DNA from 4 places in the Hyphomicrobium sp. DY-1 genome. Region 3 is predicted to be linked to each of the others. Evidence: predicted binding sites of a transcription regulator. Region 3 holds the regulator's gene; each other region holds the start of a gene.
What was found. Region 3 encodes LexA, which represses DNA repair genes until DNA is damaged. Its sites were predicted from a motif close to TGTTCNNNNTGTGTTCNG; they were not measured.
Positions count from the first base shown of each region.

Region 1: RLW41_RS07235 (PA0069 family radical SAM protein) is a predicted target of LexA. The motif match lies at 2,094-2,111, and genes of this name have one in related genera.
Region 2: recA (recombinase RecA) is a predicted target of LexA. The motif match lies at 2,446-2,463, and genes of this name have one in related genera.
Region 4: RLW41_RS16700 (single-stranded DNA-binding protein) is a predicted target of LexA. The motif match lies at 1,853-1,870, and genes of this name have one in related genera.

Region 1 is NZ_CP134870.1:1,539,205-1,543,400, forward strand. It holds gene RLW41_RS07220 (uracil-DNA glycosylase) at 1-721, shown strand, start outside; gene moaB (molybdenum cofactor biosynthesis protein B) at 742-1,284, shown strand; gene RLW41_RS07230 (TIGR04283 family arsenosugar biosynthesis glycosyltransferase) at 1,296-2,003, opposite strand; gene RLW41_RS07235 (PA0069 family radical SAM protein) at 2,157-3,269, shown strand; gene RLW41_RS07240 (ribonuclease HII) at 3,302-3,943, shown strand; gene RLW41_RS07245 (site-specific DNA-methyltransferase) at 4,117-4,196, shown strand, end outside.
Region 2 is NZ_CP134870.1:3,504,275-3,508,470, reverse strand. It holds gene alaS (alanine--tRNA ligase) at 1-1,036, opposite strand, end outside; gene recA (recombinase RecA) at 1,257-2,390, opposite strand; gene RLW41_RS16955 (hypothetical protein) at 2,604-3,161, shown strand; gene RLW41_RS16950 (hypothetical protein) at 3,327-3,836, shown strand; gene RLW41_RS16945 (formaldehyde-activating enzyme) at 3,982-4,196, shown strand, end outside.
Region 3 is NZ_CP134870.1:319,994-324,189, forward strand. It holds gene RLW41_RS01490 (dihydrofolate reductase family protein) at 1-63, shown strand, start outside; gene RLW41_RS01495 (hypothetical protein) at 116-253, opposite strand; gene RLW41_RS01500 (hypothetical protein) at 1,036-1,269, opposite strand; gene lexA (transcriptional repressor LexA) at 2,283-3,023, shown strand; gene RLW41_RS01510 (ComEC/Rec2 family competence protein) at 3,082-4,196, opposite strand, start outside.
Region 4 is NZ_CP134870.1:3,451,291-3,455,486, reverse strand. It holds gene RLW41_RS16705 (cation diffusion facilitator family transporter) at 1-630, shown strand, start outside; gene RLW41_RS16700 (single-stranded DNA-binding protein) at 1,115-1,636, opposite strand; gene RLW41_RS16695 (YkgJ family cysteine cluster protein) at 2,031-2,399, shown strand; gene RLW41_RS16690 (GFA family protein) at 3,210-3,602, shown strand; gene RLW41_RS16685 (hypothetical protein) at 3,762-4,196, opposite strand, start outside.

The sequences.
Region 1 (4,196 bases), 1.2 Mb from region 3:
GGAGCGTGAAAAGGCCGCGCCGACCGCCCGTCCGGCAGCACCGTCACAATCGGCGCGACCAGGGCCCGCGCAAAGTGCGCCGGGGCTCGATCCGAGCCGACCACGCGCCGCGACGCCGCTCGGCGCCAGCGAAGCTGAAACGGGCGCCCGCCGCATCGCGCGCGCCGTGACATCGCTTGAAGGGCTGGAAGCAGCGCTGCAGGCTTTCGACGGCTGCGGCCTCAAATCGACGGCAACGAAGCTGTGCTTCTATCGCGGCGCGCCGCAGGCCGACATTATGTTCATCGGCGAAGCACCCGGACGCGACGAGGATTTGGCAGGTAAGCCGTTCGTCGGGCGTGCGGGGCAATTGCTCGACAAGATGCTTGCCGCAATCGGGCTGTCTGAAGGTGACGTGCACATCACCAATATCGTCTATTGGCGGCCGCCGGGAAACCGCACGCCGACGCCACAGGAAGCGCTCTCCTGCCGGCCGTTTCTCGAACGGCAGATCGAGCTTGTCGCGCCCAAGATGCTGGTCGCCGTGGGCGGCGCGGCGGCGAAGGAAGTGATTGGCGCAACGGAAGGCATCATGCGGCTTCGGGGCAAGTGGTGCGAGGTTAAAGTCGGGGAGCGAAAAATCCCGGCTATCGCCACGTTGCATCCGGCGTATCTGCTGCGAACGCCTGCCGCCAAGCAGCTCGCGTGGATGGATCTGCTACAAATCAAGTCGAAGCTTTAGACAACACAACGAGGCTTGCCATGGCCGGCATCGACGCCGAACGCCAATTCGTTCCAATCCGCATCGCAATCCTGACGATGTCGGATTCCCGCACGCTCGCGGAAGATACATCTGGCGCCTATCTCGAGCGCGCCATTGGCGAAGCGGGCCACGAACTCGCGGACCGCAAGCTTGCGAAAGATGACAAGGCGCAGATCCGCGGCATCGTGGAGGGATGGATCAATGACGCGTCCGTCGATTGCGTCATCACCACGGGCGGCACCGGGTTCACGGGACGGGATGTTACGCCGGAAGCGGTGAAGCCGTTGTTTGAGAAGGAGATCGAAGGGTTCGCGATCCTGTTTCACATGCTGTCGTATCAGAAGGTCGGCACGTCGACGATCCAGTCGCGCGCGTGCGGGGGCGTGGCGCGCGGGACCTATATTTTCTGTCTGCCCGGCTCGACGGGCGCATGCAAAGACGCCTGGGAAGGCATCCTGAAGCTCCAGCTCGATATGCGCCACAGGCCGTGCAATTTCATCGAAATCCTGCCGCGGCTCGAAGAGCATCGCACGTCGGCGTGAGACGGGCGCGCTTAAGCGCCGGTTTCGACCTTGCCCTGAAGGCGCGCGATCATGCTGACCGGAATGCCTGCGCCATACAGCATGTGACAGATCTGGTTGCGGAACGATCGCGAGAGATACCCGTCGCGCCGATAACGCTCCGCCGACGTCACGGCATTGGCATCGAGAATCGTGAGGCGGCGGCGTCCGATACGGCGCGCCAAGTCCAGATCTTCCATGATCGGCAAATTGCGGTAGCCGCCGACGTCATCGAACAGGCGGCGCGGGATCAGCAGGCCCTGATCGCCATACGGTACGCGCAGGAGCTTGCAGCGCAACTGAACGACCAGTTCGAGCAGCCGCGGTGCCAGACCCTTGTCATCGAGGCGGAACGTGAAGGCGCCCGCGGCCATCGACCGTTCGCCGAAATCGACCCGGCGCATGAACGACGTTGCGCTGCGTTCCCAGCCGTCTTCCAAGACGGTATCTGCATTCAAAAAAAGGAGCCAAGGAAAGCGGGCAATTTCAGCGCCTTGGGCCAACTGGCCGCCGCGTCCGGGCGCGCTCTTGACGATATCGGCCCCAGCCTGATCGGCTACCTCAGCAGTCTTGTCGGTCGACCCGCCATCGACGACGATGACCTGCTTAACGAGTCCGTCCACTGCCGCCGGAACCAGGGCAGATAGCGTCGCCGGTAACGTATGTTCAGCATTCCGAGCGGGAATGATTACTGAGATCATTCTCTTTTCCTGACACGTCAATCCGCGCACGGCAAGGCGCGCCACGTCGCGGGGCTTAACCAATCGCCATGGCACGGTTCGCTCTCCGCATGTTCTTTATTTGTTCCGCGCCGTATGCTATTGGCTGAACATCCTCAGCAACGACCGCGAACAATGGCGCCCGACCGAGACCATCAAAACCCGCTTCCCGCCCCGCATGCCGTCGATACGGAGCGGCGGCGCGGGCGCGGCGCGCGGACGAATAAAACCGGACGGTTCGAAGCCGAGGTCCACGAAGCCTTCGACGACGGCTGGGAAAGCCTCGGCGATCTCGACGCCTTCAAGACCGAGGTGATCGAAGAAGCCGCAAAGTCGATCATCTCTCACAACGACAGCCCGGACGTTTCGTTTGAAAGCTCGATCAATCCGTATCGGGGGTGCGAGCATGGCTGCATCTATTGCTACGCACGTCCGAGCCATTGCTATCTGGGACATTCGGCGGGCCTCGACTTCGAAACGAAGCTCTATGCCAAGCCGAACGCCGCCGCTCTGCTGGAGCGTGAGTTCAAGAAGCCGAGCTACCGACCGCACACAATTGCGCTCGGCGGCAACACCGACCCTTATCAGCCCATCGAGCGGGAGCGGCGGATTACGCGCTCGATCCTAGAGGTGATGGCGCAGACCAACCATCCGGTCGGCATCATCACGAAGTCGGCGCTGGTGGCGCGCGACATCGACCTCCTGGCACCGATGGCCGAGAAAAATCTCGCTCGCGTCGCGGTGTCGATCACGACGCTCGACCGCCGCGTGGCACGCGCGATGGAGCCGCGCGCTGCGACGCCGTCAAAGCGTCTCGAAACCGTGAAGAAGCTCGCCGACGCCGGGATACCCGTCACAGTCATGGTCGCTCCGATCATTCCCGGGTTGACCGACCACGAGATCGAACCCATCCTGGAAGCGGCGCGCGAGGCCGGTGCCTGCAATGCTGGATATGTGCTTCTGCGCCTGCCGCTCGAAATCAAAGATCTCTTTCGCGAATGGCTGGCGGAAGAATTTCCAAACCGTGCCGACAGAGTCATTTCGCTTTTGCGATCGATGCACGGCGGGCGAGATTACACACCGGACTTCGGAGTGCGCCAAGTCGGGCGCGGACCATATGCGACGCAAATCGCGCTGCGCTTTCGGCTGGCCAAGAAGCGACTCGGTTTCGGCGGAGAACGAGTTGCCTTGCGAACCGATCTCTTCCTGCGTCCCGGTAACGGTGGACAACAGCTCTCCCTGCTTTGACAGCTTGATCTGCGCGATGACCAAACTGGCGAATGAAAATCGCCGATTCGCGCATCAAGCCGACGTTCGAACTCGAAGCTGCCGAACATCAGCTCGGGTTTCGGCCGATCGCGGGCGTTGACGAAGCCGGGCGCGGCCCGTGGGCGGGACCGGTCGTTGCGGCGGCCGTCATTCTTGATCCAGATAAAATTCCGGCGAACATCGACGACAGCAAAGCGCTTGATGAAGAGTCCCGCGCCTATCTCTTCAATCGCATTATGAAGGTCGCCATCGTCGGCGTCGGCGTCGCGGAGGTCGATCGCATCGATCGCGACAATATTCTTGCCGCAACGCTGTGGGCGATGGCGCAGGCCATCGGGCAACTTGCCAACGCACCGAAGCTTGTGCTGGTTGACGGCAATAAGGCGCCGCGGGTCGCGATGACGACGCGAACCATCGTCAAAGGCGACGCGAAGTGTCTGTCCATTGCGGCGGCGTCGATCATCGCGAAAGTCACGCGCGACCGCATCATGGTGCAGATGGCGCGCGATTATCCGGGATACGGCTTCGAGCGTCACAAGGGTTACGGCACGCCGGAACATCAGGCTGCCATCAACAAGCTCGGTGTTTCGCCGCTACACCGGCGCTCATTCAAGCCCGTGCAGCTCGCGCTCGGCCTCGGCGCCCTCGTCTGAACGATATGTTTTCCGTAAACGGATCAGGTTGCAGATCGAATCAAAAAATATAAATCGCTTGCGCGTCTTTTGAGCGTATCCAAGCCCGATTCCCATGATGTACAAAGCTCGGCAGCCCGTTGCGTAAGTTCATGGCGGGCGCTCAGTTCATAGTAGCGTACAGGTTCGAGTTCATGGGTTCGCGTCGCGTCAAGGGCCGCTCGGAAAGCGGAAAGATTCTTATTGGTGATTGCATTGCTGAGCTAAAGAAGCT
Region 2 (4,196 bases), 1.5 Mb from region 3:
GATAGGCGTCACCCATCTCGCGCACGAGCGACGGGACGAGCAGATACATCAGCGGATCGGTGCAGCCCATCTGGTGCGCATAGCGCATGGCGCGGCGCATGATGCGGCGAAGCACGTAGCCGCGGCCTTCGTTCGACGGCAGCACGCCGTCGGCGATCAGGAAGCTCGTCGAGCGCAAATGATCAGCGATGACGCGCCGCGCGACGTGATCGAAATCCTTCGTCGCCGTGCTTTCCTTCGCGCCGACTTTCCCCGCCTCCTGGCGGATCGCCTGGATGAGATGCTGAAACAGATCGATGTCGTAGTTGTCGTGCTTGCCCTGCAGCACCGCCGCGATGCGCTCAAGCCCCATGCCGGTGTCGATCGACGGCCGCGGCAGGTCAACGCGATCCCCCGGAGCGCGTTGCTCGAACTGCATGAACACGAGGTTCCAGATTTCGATGAAGCGGTCGCCGTCCGCATCCGCCGAGCCCGGAGGGCCGCCCGGAATCTTGTCGCCATGATCGTAGAAAATCTCCGAGCATGGACCGCACGGCCCCGTGTCGCCCATCTGCCAGAAGTTATCCGACGTCGCGATGCGAATGATCTTGTCGTCGGAGAAGCCGGAGATCTTCTTCCAGATGCGATAGGCTTCGTCGTCGGTGTGATAGATCGTGACGAGCAGCTTGTCTTTCTGGAGACCGAAGTCCTTCGTCAGCAGGTTCCAGGCCAGCTCAATCGCGCGCTCTTTGAAGTAGTCGCCGAACGAGAAGTTGCCGAGCATCTCAAAGAACGTATGGTGGCGCGCAGTATAGCCGACGTTATCGAGGTCGTTGTGCTTACCGCCCGCGCGGACGCACTTCTGCGACGTCGTCGCCCGCGGAATAGCCCGCGTCTCCTGCCCCGTGAAAACGTTCTTGAACTGCACCATTCCCGCGTTCGTGAACATCAGCGTCGGGTCGTTGCGCGGAACGAGCGGCGACGACGGCACGATCTCGTGTCCGTTCTTGCCAAAGAAATCGAGAAACGAAGCGCGGATTTCGCTGACGCCAGCCATGTGGTGCTTTCGGCCTGATCTGGATAAAAAACATGTTCCGGGACACAGCCCCGAAACGGGTTAAGGCCGCCGTTGTAGCGGCGGCCCTGAGGCATGTCTAGGAAGGGGCGGTCCTTGCAGCAGGCCGTCCGCCTGCGGCGGAACGACAGGCGCTGGCGGCCTCCATCTGCACCATCCGGCCGGCTTCCCGAAGGGAAGTCGGATGGCGCCACTCAAAGCCCTACCGCTTCGCCTTGGCGACTTTCTTCCCCGATTCGTCGGGGAGAACCCCGTCCTCGTCGGGTTCTTCGCCATCATCCTCGCCGGCTTCCGGATTGGCCAGCATCTTCTCGACGATGAGGCCGGCATTGGCCCGGATCGCCCGCTCGATCTCCGCCGCGACGCGGGGATTTTCCTTCAGGTACGTCTTAGCGTTTTCCCGGCCCTGGCCGATGCGGTCGCCATTATAGGACAGCCACGCACCCGACTTCTCGACCAGCCCTGCCTTGACGCCGAGATCGATCAGCTCACCGACCTTCGAGATGCCTTCGCCGTACATAATATCGAATTCGACCTGCTTGAAGGGCGGCGCCACCTTGTTCTTGACGACCTTGACGCGGGTCTGGTTGCCGACCGTCTCTTCGCGCTCCTTGATCTGGCCGATGCGGCGAATATCGAGGCGAACGGAGGCATAGAACTTCAGCGCGTTGCCGCCCGTCGTCGTCTCAGGGTTGCCGAACATGATGCCGATCTTCATGCGGATCTGGTTGATGAAGATCACCATCGTATTGGACTTCGAGATCGAGCCCGTGAGCTTCCGGAGTGCCTGGCTCATCAAGCGGGCCTGCAGGCCCGGCAGACTGTCGCCCATCTCGCCTTCGAGTTCGGCCTTCGGCGTCAGTGCGGCAACCGAGTCAACCACGAGCACATCGACGGCGCCCGAACGCACCAGCGTATCAGCGATTTCCAGCGCCTGTTCGCCGGTATCCGGCTGCGAAATCAGAAGATCCTCGACCTTGACGCCCAGCTTCTTGGCGTAGCCCGGATCGATCGCATGCTCGGCATCGACGAACGCACACGTGCCGCCCTTCTTCTGCGCTTCCGCCACAACTTGTAGCGCCAACGTCGTCTTGCCCGAGGATTCAGGTCCATAGACTTCGATGATGCGTCCCTTCGGCAATCCCCCGATGCCGAGCGCAATATCGAGTCCGAGCGATCCCGTGGAGATCGCTTCGATATCCAGCTTTTCGTTGGCGCCGAGCCGCATGATCGACCCCTTGCCAAAGGTCTTGTCGATCTGCGCGAGTGCCTGCTCCAGCGCCTGCTTCTTGTCCATCTTGCCCCCTTCGAGCACAGTCAAGTCCGGCCGTTCCATGTCGTCACCCTCAATCCCTTATGGCAAGCGCCGCGCGCCATCAATTAAGGATAAACGTACACTTTTTGTTCCGCTTCTGTCAATCACGTTTTGTTCTCGTTGTGGAGTCCCCGCGCCGAATTTTCTCACTCTTGCGCACATGTTTCCTTAGGGACAGCGCGTCGCGGCCTCTCGCGGCACTCTCCTGGCAACCCAAGCCGAAGGAGACAGCCCGTGTCCAAGTTGCTCGCAGTTCTGATTTCCATCGCCGTCGTCGCCGCGTCGTTCACATCAGCCGCCGAAGCCGGCCCCGGCCGCCGCCTCGGATTCTTTCTTGGCGGCATGGCGGCCGCCAGCATGCTCGCGCACGCCGCCGAAGAGCGCCGTCGTGAGGAAGCCTACGAGAGAATGCGCGCCCGCCGGGAAATCGCCGCCCGCGAACGAGCCCGCCAGCGCGCCATCGCCGCCGCGGCCGCCAAACGCGAACGCGCCCGCCAGATCGCGCTGCAGAAGCAGAAAGCGGCCCAGATCGCCGCTGCCGAGACTGCATCCCAATCCACGACGAGCGACGACAAGCCCGCGCTCAAAAAGGGCGACCGGCTGACCTCGGGCGACAGTACGCCTGCATCCACAACGGCCGACAGCTCAGCGCAGACGACGACGGTTGAAAAGACACCGTCGAACGCTATCGAAACGTCATCGACGACACCGAGCGCTCCGGCCGCCACGACCGTCACCTGCCGCAAATATTCGGCAGCTGCCGATAGTGTGATCGAGGCGCCCTGCCAGTAATTCTCATTCGCCCTTCACTCAAAAAACGCGGCTCGCCGTCCTTCGGCCGGGCCGCGTTTTTATGTTCAACACCCCAGCACGATTTGCAGACGTGTTCCGTCCGAAACAGCGGGAAAAATCGCGCTACTCCAAGATGCCTCCATCGCAAATTCGTGGGAGGCACCCATGCTCAAGATCTCGACCCTCATCGCCGTTCTGGTCGTCGCCAGCACCGTCGCATCGAACGCGGAAGCACACGGCATGGGCTCGTTCTACGCCAGCCCGTTCTTCCGCAACCAGGGCCGCCAGCCGGCCCAGCCCTGCGAGAAGGACAAGCGCCGCAATCTCGAAGAAGCCTTTGCGAGAGCGCGTGAAAAGCGGCTCGCCGAATTACGCGCCGAACGCGCACAGGCTGCGGCCCTTGCCTCAAAACGCGCCCGTCTCGCAGCGCTCGCCAAAAAGAAAGCTGCAGCCGCAAAGCAGGCTCAGACGCTTGCAGCCACACGAACGAAAACGATCGCGCAGCAAACGGCATCGACGGGCACCACAAACATCGCCAAGAAAAGCGATCTGCTGCCCGTCTCGACGGCCTCAAACGCAACCGCGACCGCAACGAAAACAGCAGCAGCCGCACCGCAAGTCTGCCGCCGCTATTCCGCCGCCACCGACAGCGTCATCGAAATTCCCTGCGACTAGCGCGTGCGATTGCCCCCCATCGCATCGCGACCGTGAGACGCGCCATAACCAGAACTTATGGCGCGTCTCTGGCCACTCTGGTTTAAGCCCACCCCGTGCGTCGGCTTCGGCGCTCAATTGATAACCGAGCACAAGGTGGTGACATATGAGCATTGCATCGCGCCCGTCGGGGCGTTTTGGCATTCGCGTCGGCGAAGCCCTCGTCGCAGGCGGCCCTCCGGGAACGGCAGCGGAACCCGAAGTCGCGATCGGCGAAATGGACGGCCCCTTCGGCACCGCCTTCGCGACGCTTCTCGGCGACCAGGTAAAGGGCCACAGCCGCGTGCTGTCGCTTCTGAACACCGACGTGATGGTGCGTCC
Region 3 (4,196 bases):
GGGTATCGCGTAACGGAGGTGGTCCCGACGGGTTTGGCAACCCATCTGGTGTTGTCCCGCTGAACGCCGAGGGCTCCGCCGTCTAAGCCTCAAGGAAGAGGTTACACGCGGCGCGCTAGCCGAGGCCGTAGGTCGAGACGATCCCGAAGACCAGCAGAAACATGAAGACTGATACGGCAAGCGCATCGTAAATCGCGCCGGTCCGATTGGGCCGTGGAGAATAGAAGCGACCAGAATCCGAATAATAGTTCATGGCTTTTTTCCTTGGCTGGCTGTTGATTAAACGCGCTCGGAATGCCGCTATGGCGAGTTCCATAAACCGATTACTTCGGCTTCATTCAAAAAATGTAAGGCGGACCCTGCCCCACCGCAACCTGTCGCCTAAAAATGCTCCCGTTATATTCCCAGCCATCGAAAAGCGGGTATCGGGTCAGCTTCGGGCGTGGGTCAGTCAGCTCGTGCGGGGCGCTGCGCCTCCCACAAAAAAACTTATCCCCGCGCTCCGAGCCGCCCGCATACTTCCCTCGCCCGTCCGGTGAAGGGTTCGCGCGCAAGGCGTTGCGTCGGGCTCGGACGGGGCAGCCTGACCCGGCGCGTCACGCGCGCTTCCGGACAAGGCGAACGGCCGGTCCGCACGGGGTGAGAAACCCGTGTGCGGAGCATCCCGCTTCATTAAGTGGCCGTGCTCGCGACCCTGTTCTCAGGCTGTCACGGAGCGGATCGGTTCCGAGACTTCAAATGCCACGACCCAGCCGCGGAACCCGTCCGCTTCGTGCTTTATATACTTGGTGCAACCGACTCTGCTCCGCAGAGCCGGCCGGTTGCACACGCCCGGAGCTTCTTCCTTCGCGACGCGCCGGGCGGCCAGCGCGCCGAAAAAATCCGCGCATGGCGGCCGGCTACCCCGCAGGGGAGTCGCCATGCGCAAATCAAAAGCGTGTCGTCCCGGCGCAATCAAAAAGGGGAGCCGGCCACGATGCGCACATCGGGAGCGTCGTGCATTAAAGCGTCAGAGGAGTCGCGCAGATCTGGACATCAATGCCCGCGCCAGGAGCCGTGCACGCCGGGGACAAAATGACGGCTCATGTTGCCGCCGGTGATGGCGTCGGTCACAAGCGTCCCGATTACGGTGACAATGACCCCAATGATGATTTGAGAAAACAAACCTCGCATTGTTCGCACGATGCTCCACCCCAACGGCAAAAGTATGAAACGCCCGGGTCGATAAACAGACATGCGACGTCTTTCCGTCGTTTTTTGCTGGCGCATCCGACTCGCCTCTAGCGAGCCGGCCGCCACGCCCACGGGACTCACAGATCATCTGTGGACGATGGAAGAGATTATTGGACTGACGGGCGAAGCGGCGCCTAAGCCCGGAAGACGGACGACCCTATAAGAAGCGGGATTGCCGCTAATGTAGGAGGACGCATGGACAGCAGTTGGCTTATAGTCGTTAGCTTGTTCGGGACGGCAATGGCCCCTCTTTGGGCAAAATGGTGGAATTTCGCTTTCCGCAAGCTGGGGATGTCTCCCTATCTCCGTTTGTTCGGAGTTCTGTTTTTTTGCCTACTAACGATGTTGGTAGTCGGAGTGGCTCCTTGGATTTTGTTGTCTGTTTTAAGTGGGACGCTGGATACGAATTTGGCCGATCCTATGGTCCGGCGTGTGGGAATTGTCGTTTTCGGGGTGATGCTATTCTATCAAGCCGCTTATGCTTTGGGTGTCGCATGGCCGCGTGATTCTGTCCGCGCATAGCCGAGGTGATTATAACTGTAATCTGCAAATTGTGCGTCTTACGTGCAGATAAGATCGTCAGGCTTCAGTCCCGAAAGCTCGTTTCTATTCCCGCCTTGGGTGACATCACGCTATCAGCTGGAGAGGTTCGGGCACAATGAGGTTTTGGCCTATGTCCTGAGGGAAGAAATGCGCAACGGCGAGCCCGGTCATCGCCTTTGTGCATCCTGCTACCAAGAAGGCATAAAATCTTTTCTCCAGCCGGACTTACGGGTTCCTGGCCTAGTAACAGTTTTGGTTTGCAGTCACTGCGCCTCGGAAATTGGCCCAGATGGTGAGCGCCACCCTGAATGGGGCAAGCAAACGCGCAACAGGCGCTAAAAATTCAAACTGAGACACGACCTATTGACTTGCATGGGTTGCGGAACGAGACGAGAACGGTTAGAGTACATACACGATTTGTACTGTGAATGAGCGGGCGGTATTTCGGTGGTCAGCGTCTCAGCCCGCCGCGCTTGCCAGCCAGGAAAGGCTTGAGACGAACCGCTATGCTCACCGAAAAGCAGAAAGACCTCCTCCTCTTCATCCATGCGCGCATGCAGGAGCGCGGCGTGCCGCCATCCTTCGACGAGATGAAGGATGCGCTGGATCTCAGGTCGAAGTCCGGCATTCACCGGCTGATCACGGCGCTGGTGGAACGCGGGTTCATCCGCCGCTTGCCGCACCGGGCGCGGGCCATCGAAGTCATCAAGCTGCCGGACAACCAGGTTGGCTTGCCGTCCGCGGCACAGGGTGCCAGCGCGGCCGCAGCACCGCAGCGGGGTTTCCAACCGAGCGTGATCGAAGGCTCCGGGCCGCCGAAGACGAATGTGGCCACGCCGCCGCCGTCGCACGTCATTGACGCGCGGACGGTGTCGATCCCGGTCATGGGCCGCATCGCTGCCGGTACGCCGATCAGCGCCATTCAGAACCACACGCACGACATTGCGGTGCCACCCGACATCCTGACCAACGGCGAGCACTTTGCGCTGGAGGTCAAAGGCGATTCGATGATCGAGGCGGGCATCCATGACGGCGATACCGTCATCATCCGGCGCTGCAATACGGCGGAGAACGGCGATATTATCGTGGCGCTGGTCGAGGGCGAGGAAGCGACGCTGAAACGGCTGCGCAAGAAGGGCTCGACGATTGCGCTCGAAGCCGCGAACCCCGAATTCAAGACGCGGATTTTCGGACCGGATCAGATCGACATTCAGGGGCGCCTCGTCGGCTTGATGCGGCGGTATTGAGGGGCGGTTCGCCGCCATGCGTCGACCGAGCTAGAGCGACGCGGCGCAGCATCGATGGCTAACGACCGCTCTCGGCGTCCGGCTCAGTGAGATCTTCCGTTTCGAGTTCCGCCCCCTCCCCCGGATCGACGTCGGCTGAGGTGCGTGTTTCGGGTTCTGCTTCGACCGTCCGGGCAGGTTCGGCAGCCGGGGCACCCGCCGGGGACGGGGTCTGCAGAATACGGGGTTTCGGCAGCACTACCTGCTTTCGCTCCGGCGTCTCGCTCCAAGGTCGTTCGCCGCGATGGGCCGCGACCGTTTCAAGACGGATTTTGGGCTCCGGACTGTCGTTGCCGCGGTCGACGTAAAGGGCGTAAGCACCATTGCGCCAGCGATCGAAAACGTCGACGACCGTTCGCGGCACGGCGCAATTGCCGGGCTTGGGCGTATCGAGCACAAGCACGTCGGCGTTGAGGCAATCGTCGGTCACGGCAGCGGGATGGCGCGCGACCGCGACGGTCGCGCCTTTGACATGCGCGATGCAGCCGACAGCGTCGCAAGTAAAGCCTTCGCCGGTCTTGGCATCGCGCGCCGTTCGGGAATCGCCGTCGTATTCGAGCCAGCGGTCGAGGTCGTATTTCGTGCCCTTGCCCGGCATGGCGTCGAGCTTGCCCGAGTCATCGCGCACGGCGACAAGCAAACCTTTCTGACCGACCAGAACATCAGGGCGCGGCATCCAAGGCGCAACAAGCAAACCGGCGCCGATAAGTGCAACGCCGAGAAGCCTGATCGGCGTCTGCCAAAGCAAAAACCATGTGCCGCCCGTGAGCATCAGCACGAAAGCCAGTTCGGGGATCGCTGGAATATGTCCGACAGCGCCCGGCAACGCGCCGACTTCGTTCGCACACCACGTCATGCCTTCGATGCCCCAGCCCATCAGCTTCAGGCCGAGCCATTCGAGGCCGAACGGCATCAGCACCATCGCGACGAGCGCCGCCGGCATGACGATCAGGTTGCAGATCGGAATGGCGATCATGTTCGCGAGCACGGCATATTGCTGACTCTGGTGAAAATTATAGGCCGCGAACGGCGCGACCGCGACGCTTGCGATCAACGTCGAGGCGATGATCTCGCCGAAGAAGACGACGACGCGCATGACGGGATGCGGCTTCTGCTCGCGATTGAACAGGCTGC
Region 4 (4,196 bases), 1.6 Mb from region 3:
ATCGTGCTGCTCGTCGCGATGGCCCTCGAAGGTTTTTCGACGTGGAAGGCCGTCGGAGAATTCAATACGCGACGCGGCCCGTCGGGCCTCGGGTTCATCGCAGCGCTCAGGGCATCGAAAGACCCTTCGCTGTTTGCGATCGTGCTTGAAGATAGCGCCGCGATGGTCGGCCTGACGATTGCGTTGATCGGCACATTCGCGGCTGACTTCGGCGGCTACGAGCAGGCTGACGGCATCGCCTCGATTTTGATCGGCTGCGTGCTGGGCTTCGTTGCCATTTTCATGTCGGGCGAAATTCGCTCGTTAATCGTCGGGGAGTCGGCGTCGCGCGCAGTCCAAGCCGGGTTGAATGAAATCATCGCCAAGGAAATCGGACGTGACAAACCGATCCGCACCATCAACGAAATCCGCACGATGCATCTGGGACCGCAAGACGTGCTGGTCACGGCCAGCGTCGACTTCGAAGACTGGGTGAGTGCCCGAACCGTCGAAGACGTGACCGGCCGTTTGCAGACCGCGATCAAGGCCCGTTACCCGGAAGTGCAGCACCTCTTCATCGAGGTGCAGTCGGAGAAAGCCTTCCAGTTCAACAAGACCAAGGCGCCAATCGCAGCGGGCGTAGCTCATTAGGCGCTTTCTGCTTTCTGGGGGCTTAGCAGTTCCGCGCCATCCGGTCGGCTCCCTGGAGAGAGTTGGCAGACGCGTCGAACTAGGGTCATCCTCGGGCCGGGGCCGTGGATGACCGTGTTTGGCGCGATACCATCCCCAAACGTCATCCCGGCGAAGGCCGGGATCCAGCCATGCCTCGACACCGAACATATTGATATCTGCCTGGGTGCCGACCTCCGTCGGCATGACGGTGGTGATGGGACCGCGCGACCACAACGGAAAAGCTATCAGTCTTCTTCAGAAAACGCGGGCCGGTGTTCTCACCTCCGACGTCATCCCGGCCCCCTTGCGCGGCCAGCGGCGCCAAGGCGTCGGAAACGACAACTCAGGAACTTCCGTGCGTGGCGGGCAGCTCGCGGAACGCGTGGCGCCACGACGTCCGAAGACTGCCTCACCAAGCCCATTGCTTCCGGGCGGCTCCGCCAAGCGGAGTCGGAAGCGACCATCAGAAGGGTATCTCATCGTCGAGCGCTTTGTCGAAGCTCGGCTTCGAACCGCCGCTCCTGGAACCCGACGCGCGCCGGGGTTCACCACCCGAACTCGAACCGAAACCGCCGTCTGACGCGTAATCCGGACCGCTCTCTTGCATACCAATCGACGCGCCGCGTCCGCCGCCTGCGCCATCAAGCATCGTCAGCGTGCCGTTGTAGCCCTGGATGACGACCTCGGTCGAATACTTCTCCGCGCCAGACTGATCCGTCCACTTACGCGTCTGCAGTGCGCCTTCGATGTAGAGCTTCGCGCCCTTCTTCACGTACTGCTCGATGATCTTGCACAACGGCTCACTGAAGACGACGACGCGATGCCACTCGGTCTTTTCCTTGCGCTCACCCGTCTGCTTGTCGCGCCAGGTATCGCTCGTCGCGATGCTCAAATTGGCGATCGGGCGGCCATCCTGCGTGCGGCGGATCTCCGGATCCTTGCCGACATTGCCGACCAGAATAACTTTGTTGACCGACCCTGCCATTTCACTCGTCTCCTTGACTGAACGTGACTGAACGCGAGGAACGCAACCGCGTTCCCTCGCGACGACCGGCGGCATGCTCGCCAGCCGGCATGAATAGTTGCATAGACGCGCCATTCGGATAGCGCGGAATCGTTCTGACTTTAAAGGCTCTCCCCGCCACCTTCTTCACTTCATTTATCGTTCTCCACGGCCTAATCGACCGGGCGGGGACAGCAATGTTCTCTCATTGTTCTATATAGCGCCCGCCCCACTAGGCGCAAGCAAATTAACTCATCGCGCCACGGTCTCACCGGAATGTCGCGTTCGCCGCGAATGCCGTCTTGACTGCCGCGCCGCATGATCTAAGGCCGTTACCCAGAGGATGGCGTGCGCACGCGGGAGCACCAAAGCCGCAATGGCTCAGTACAATTGTTTGAATTGCCCAGGATACTGCTGTTCGTATCCGGTCATTGCGCTGAACAAGCGCGACGTGGAACGCCTCGCCAAGCATTTCGACCTCAAATATGAAACCGCGAAGCGCCGCTTTACCCGTGCAGCCCACGGCCACAAGTACATCATGCGCCGCCAGCGCGATAAGCACTACGGCCGCATCTGCCAGTTCTTCGACACCAAGAAGCGCTGCTGCACGATCTATAAGGCGCGCCCCGCCGCCTGCCGCGCATACCCGGGCTCCGGTCGCTGCGGCTACTACGACTTCCTGATGCACGAACGCCGTGCCCAGAACGACGACAAATTCGTCGCGATCACGAACCACAAGGACTGATGAGTCTGGTCATCCACGGCCAAGCGCAGCGCAATCTACTGTCATCCTCGGGCTCGTCCCGGGGATTCATAGCTCATCTCGCATAGCTGCCTGATAGATCCTCGGCCTGAAGCCAAGGATGACAGTAGTGACGTGTCGCCGTGAAGTGCGAAGACTGTTTCGCCAAGCCCGTCGCTTCCGGCCGGCTCCGCGAAGCGGAGTCGGGAGCGACAACAAAAAACTTCACCAAGCACAAACAAAAACTAACCCCGCCGAATCCTCGGATTCGCGCGGGGCTGTGTTTTTTACCTTCGATGGTTCGCCCAGACTAAAACCGGGCCTTTGAATGCGAGGCTCTAGCGGCCGCACGGACCGCCTCCCTCGTGTGAGATATCCAAATTGTAGCAGCGAGTGCAGCTGAGCCAAGCGTGGCCACAATCTCGAGAGCGCTTGTCAAGCTGCTGACCCCGTGAACAAGTCTCGAGGTCCTGATTGATAACCCGGTGGAGTCATCTCCTCTCCTCGATCTGTTTCAACGTCACGCCTACCACGTTCCACATGCGCCTCACGGGACCCATACGCACCACGTGAAGCCCTTGCGGCTCGCGTCTCCATTCCGCAGCTCATCGACCCCTCGGCCGAGACGCAATTACCGGAACAGCTAGCGAGAGCGGCACCGTCACAAAGAGAAATGTGTGCCTCAAAACCCCGGTCGTCAAGTTGTCATCAGGAAGAAAGCGATCACAATTCTCATCGGTAATGTTTGAAATACGCGCAATATCAGTGATCTTACTGCGAGCCGCATCGCCGTTCGAAGGATATTCGTTGCTAATGACCGTTCACGCCACAGGAAGCTGCCATTGCCGAGGTGTCCGCTATGAAATCGGCGGCGAACTCAACCCGATCCTCGCGTGTCACTGTTCGATATGCGCGAAGACGAGTGGAAATTACGCTGCGATGACGAGCTGCGCCGCCGCAGACATAAAATTGCTGAATGACGAGACGCTGCGCTGGTATCCGTCGTCGGATGCCGGCAACCGCGGCTTCTGCATGCGCTGCGGTAGCAATCTCTTTTGGCAGTCCCCCGGCAGCGAAGAAATCTATGTCACCGCCGGAACGCTCGACAGACCGACGGGCCTCAAGATCAAGGAGCACATCTTTGTCGGCTCGAAGTCCGATTACTACGACATCGCCGACGGCCTGCCGCAGAAGGACGAATGGTGAAACATCCGTCGCTTCCGGCCGGCTCCGCGAAGCGGAGTTCGAAGCGACAATCAAAAACTGCCGTGCTCGGCGGTCAGCGCGCGGAACGCGTGTCGCCGAGCACTATCAAAAAACTCTCCGCGCCTTCCTGCCGGCTCCCCGGAGGGGAGTCGGAAGTCGCTACTTTATAGGACACGCCTTATCGCAAGGCACACTCGCGCTTTTCTCGACGGAGCCGCGGAAAATCGAAACGGTTTCGCGCGTGCACTGTCCGCCGGATTGCACGACGCGAATGATGTTGTCGCCCGACTTCGCCTGGCACAGCACCGTCACATCCTGCGCAACATTGAACGGCACGTCCCGCCGTGCGGCTTCATCCGCCATCGCGCGCGATACGATCAAGTCCCACAAGCTTGCAGTTTTCGAAACAGGCTTCGGCAACTGATCGAATGCAATCCATTCGTAGTTGACCTGACCGTCCGCGCTCTTCACGCGGATCGAGATGTCACCGGTCTTCGCACACGATCCGACCTCAACCTGCGCATTGCCCTGCGTCGTCAGCGAACGATACGCGATCCGGCAGTCGAAATTCTTCTCCAGCAACGCTGCCTGCGC